2 regions of the Radiobacillus sp. PE A8.2 genome follow, and region 2 is predicted to be linked to the other one. Evidence: predicted binding sites of a transcription regulator. Region 2 holds the regulator's gene; the other holds the start of a gene.

Region 1 (2,490 bases), on a different contig from region 2:
AGCAATAATCTTTTTAACTTTTTCTGACTCAATTAAAATTCCGAATAACAAGTAGAGAAAACTGATTAAAAGTCCGTAAAGTATCATTCCTTCCCCACTGTAATTAAGTACTACCTTATACTCTTTAAGGACTAAGGATATTACCATTAGAAGAATAATACCAATGACCGTTTTAAAAAGTAACTTATTCATTTTCAGTACAGCCTCCCTCCTCAAATTCAACATAAATTTCTATTCTTTGCATAATCTTCTTATGTAACTTTAACATAAAATACCAGAACCCTTTATGCTTTCTATGGAAATTTAACTAAGTTCTAAAACCACACTATTGTAGAAAATAGGCATTTTATAGTAATATCAATCAATTCCTACTACTGACAAAACCTATGCTGCCATGTTTATATTGTGTAAAAAAGGGAACGCTGAATTTAGGTAATTTACGCTACAATTAATACATACGATGTAATATAGGGACTATGATGATAAAAGCTCACCTTATCTACATAATTATTTTTGGCTTTTTCGTAAAGTTTGTTGTTTTTTAAACTTCATAATTGAAATGAAAATGCGACATAGTGCTTGTGATTTCCGCTCCAGGCAGTCACTTTACGCTAGTTTAAAGCGTTTTTCTTTAAACAGGCACGGCTTCAGCTAACTCAGAAGCAAATGTTTTCGGTGGGACGAGTAATCGCAGTCCCAAAATGCGCTTCTGAGTGGATCTTCAGCTCGCGCTTTTCCCGCAGGACTTTGAATTAACTTCCCCGAATTACACCGCACGAAGAAAATGCGGTTTTCATTTTCGAAGATCGACTGCCTGGAGCTCCAATCACCCGTCATAAAGAGCAATCACCTTTATAGCGGAGGAAATGCACTTCGACTCCTGAGGCCCGGCAAGGGTTATGCAGGCGTTGTCCGGCATGGACGGTTTTAGCCTGTAGTCCTTAAGAAAGGGTCTAAGTGAGACCCCGCAGCGCGAAAGCGCAAGGAGGCTCACTAGCCCCCCGCGGAAAGCGAAGTGCATTTCCGGAGCGGTGCAAGCACTCTCAAAATTTTGCAGGAGTTTAGATACTACGTGAAATAACAACAACCTTTAGAAAGAAGCCTTATTTTTTAATAGGTAAACAGCTTATCGTTTGACCTTTATTGACCATTTAGTTTAAGATGTACTTAGTTACAATAAGCATATTGAACAAAGCTTAAGGAGGATAAATTGAATGAATCTAATTCCAACAGTTATTGAACAAACTAACCGCGGAGAACGTGCATACGATATTTATTCACGACTATTAAAAGACCGTATTATTATGTTAGGAAGCGGCATCGATGATAACGTATCAAACAGCATTGTTGCACAGCTACTTTTCCTAGCAGCAGAAGATCCAGAGAAAGATATTTCTTTATACATTAATTCCCCTGGTGGCTCGATCACTGCCGGAATGGCAATCTATGATACAATGCAGTTCATTAAACCAAATGTATCTACAATTTGTATCGGTATGGCAGCATCCATGGGAGCATTCTTACTAGCAGCAGGTGAGCCTGGTAAACGTTATGCGCTACCAAATAGTGAAGTAATGATTCACCAACCACTAGGAGGCACACAAGGGCAAGCATCTGATATCCAGATTCACGCAAAACGAATCATCGAGATGCGTAAAAAATTAAACACAATTCTTTCTGAACGTACAGGTCAACCAATGGAAGTAATCGAGCGCGATACAGATCGCGATAACTTCATGGAAGCACACAAAGCAAAAGAATATGGTTTAATTGATAAAGTAATGGAGAAAAAACCTGCAGAATAAGCACGTAAGGAAAAACACGTAGATTCCTAATAGAATCTACGTGTTTTTTGTTCTTCAATAACTTAAACTCTCAGACTTTTTAATTGTGTACTCGCTCATGTTATAATAAAGTACCTAGGATGAATATCAATACTACTAATTGTGAGGATACTAGGATATCCAGCAATCAACTATAGAGGTGCTAATAAATGAATAAACGATGGACGATTGATAAGATTCAAGAATTTGTAGAGAAAAATTCAGAAAGTAAGTTGCTAACGACAGAATATCATGGTTTCTCTCAAAAATTACTATTTAAATGTGCATGTGGTAACAATTTTGAAAAACAATTTAAAAAATTTAAAGACAAAAATCAACGTAAATGTGACGTGTGCCAACCACCAAAAACTGCAGAATAATTAACACAGATCAAGTGCCGACTTCCTTAACAGGAGTCGGCACTTTTTAGCATCTTATTCGTTCACTCCTGATATCAACTATAAATATGGCATCCCGTGTCCGCTATGAACAAAAAAACTTTGAAAAAAGTTTTATCTCACAAAAAGGCGTTCGATCTCGTTATACTAGGATGCAACAGACACAAAGTTAATTAGCTCCAGCAGTGCGGTTTCATCATCTGATCCATCGGCTATTATGATGATTGAATCGCCTGAAGCAATTGCCAGACTCATCACGCCCATAATAC
Region 2 (2,490 bases):
GCGTAATTAATTTTCTCCTCAAGCCAGTCATCAAAAGCAAAAGCTTGCTCTAATGCCTTATTCAGCTGGAAGCCTGGAAAATATAACTGAACTCGTATATGATCCTCCTCATTAATCATTACTGATACTTGTTCGCTCTTTGATATTAAAACTCCTCCATGTATCGACTTTTCTGCTAAATGAGGACTAATCAAATGCTTTTCTACAAGTACACGTTTCTCGATCGGCTTTAATTCATTCATAGAAACGAACTCGAAATCATTGTAATCTAAGAAGGATTGATGGTGATACTCCTGGTTGAAATATTCTAAGATTCTGTCCAGATCAGCTGCATCTGCAATGATTGGAAAAGGAACTTGTGCAAAGTTCCTTGCCAAGCGAATTCTACTGCTCATCACAATATCACTATCTGGGCCTTCTTCTTTTAGCCATGGGCTAATTGCTTCATTCATAAATTGCTGCAATGACATTATCCTTCATCCTCCTCAGCCTGTTTATGGTCGAGGGTCTTATCTAATGCTTTGATTTGGTCCCGAACGTTTGCCGCCTCTTCAAATTCCTCTTTTTCAATAAGGTATTGTAGTTGTTGCTTCAGTTCGTTTAATTGTTTCTTTTGTTTTAAATTTCCACCAATACGTCTAGGAATTTTACCTTCGTGGTTAATATTACCACTATGAACTCTGCGGAAAAGCGGATTTAACCGATCAGCAAATGTTTGATAACAATGAGAACAACCAAACTTACCAACACCAGTAAATTCTTGATAAGTCATCCCGCATTTAGGACACTTTAATTCCTCACTCTTACTAAGCGTATGCTTCTTTTTGTCTCCAACAGAAGTGGATTCAAAATTAAATAAGCCTGAGAGTAGGTCATGTAGTGAATAAGGCTCATCGTCATAGGACACATAGCCAATCTCTTTGGCGCAATGTTGACAAACATGCATTTCTGTTTTGTTTCCGTTAACTACCTTAGTAAAATGAAGTGTAGCTGGGCGTTCATGGCATTCTTGACATTGCATACCATACTCTCCCTTCGTTATCCTTAATATTTAAGTGCAGAAAGCATCGCTGTCAAAATTCTCGTTCTCATTTCGTCACGGATAGGCAGTTGTAAAGCAAGTGTATTTCTATGAATCGCACTTACCATTATTTTTAACTCTCTTTCGGAGATTAGCTCTTCCTCAAGCATCCGTTCTAGGATATCCGCCGCTGCCTGTTGTGAAACAGAAGGCTGAATCATTGCGATAATTTCATCAATCAACTTCGCCTTATCCTCATGCGTAATCCGAATGATACGAATGTATCCTCCGCCTCCGCGTTTACTTTCTACTATATATCCTCTTTCCACAGTAAACCGAGTATTAATCACATAGTTAATTTGAGAAGGAACACATTCAAATTGATCAGCTATTACGCTCCGTTTAATTTCGATTATGTTTTCACTATTTTTTTCGAGCGTCTTTTTTAAATAAGCTTCAATTACATCAGATATATTACTCATGTTTCCCTCCTCGCATCTGACTTTGACTATCTTTGACTATAAATACATTATACTCGAGTTCCTTATTTGTGCCAATATTTTTGTTCACACTACACTCAAGCGTGCAATAATTGATATTGCCTATGTAGTCGTTATTGCCATTCCTTTACTTGCCTGACTTCTGCTAATTTGGAAAGTTGATCATACAATTTTATGAACTTCATAGTTTTATCTTTCTTTAATTCCAATAACACCACTCTATCTGCATTGATATCTTTATCCACCCTAATTCTATGAATAGAAACATCTAAATCTTGGAACACATCAGTAAGCGAATCTATATCAAATTTTGATGATATAATCATCTGAATGAACATTTTATTTCTACGCTTATGAAAGATAGTTTCGAAATTGTTTAATAGTGCTAAACTTATAAGGATAATAAATGTCGTAAAGATAGCCTCCGCATACATTCCTGCTCCAACAACTAATCCTAAACCAGCTACTGCCCATATCGATGCCGCAGTGGTTAGCCCGCGTACTGTCATTCCATTTACTATAATTGTTCCCGCCCCTAGAAACCCAATTCCACTTATTACATAGGAAGGTATTCTGGCCGGATCGAACTGGCTGTTCTCATGCGCACTTATGTACTCTTCAAAACCATATAGAGATAACAGCATCATCAAACAAGAACTAACTCCAACTAAGATATGCGTTCGAAATCCAGCTGAGTGATTATTAAATTCTCTTTCAATCCCGATTATGCCCGCAAGCAATAATGCAACAATCAACCTACTCGCTATTAATAAAAATTCATCGTTAATTAGTTTATCCAAAATCAGATCCATTTAATTCCTCCAGTTAATTTTATTCTATTTTATTACCCTATTTTAATTGATATTAAAATAGGACAAAATATTGAATAAATTTATTCTTGTTAATACTAATACAGTTTCATACCTATCTTACATAGCTAAATGCATCGACAATATGAGGACGATTTTA

Evidence for each region. Region 2 encodes CtsR, which represses protease genes until heat stress. Its sites were predicted from a motif close to ATGGTCAATAAAGGTCAAACA; they were not measured.
Region 1: a site for CtsR is predicted at 1,131-1,151, ahead of clpP (ATP-dependent Clp endopeptidase proteolytic subunit ClpP). Genes of this name have one in related genera too.

Annotation. Positions count from the first base shown of each region.
Region 1 covers NZ_JBJGXI010000022.1:35,102-37,591, reverse strand. Annotated here, with positions in the region: gene ACI6MV_RS12965 (hypothetical protein) at 1-192, opposite strand, end outside; gene clpP (ATP-dependent Clp endopeptidase proteolytic subunit ClpP) at 1,215-1,805, shown strand; gene ACI6MV_RS12955 (hypothetical protein) at 1,994-2,203, shown strand; gene ACI6MV_RS12950 (HPr family phosphocarrier protein) at 2,369-2,490, opposite strand, start outside.
Region 2 covers NZ_JBJGXI010000086.1:340-2,829, reverse strand. Annotated here, with positions in the region: gene mcsB (protein-arginine kinase McsB) at 1-470, opposite strand, end outside; gene mcsA (protein-arginine kinase activator protein McsA) at 470-1,021, opposite strand; gene ACI6MV_RS24480 (CtsR family transcriptional regulator) at 1,045-1,503, opposite strand; gene ACI6MV_RS24475 (MgtC/SapB family protein) at 1,635-2,333, opposite strand.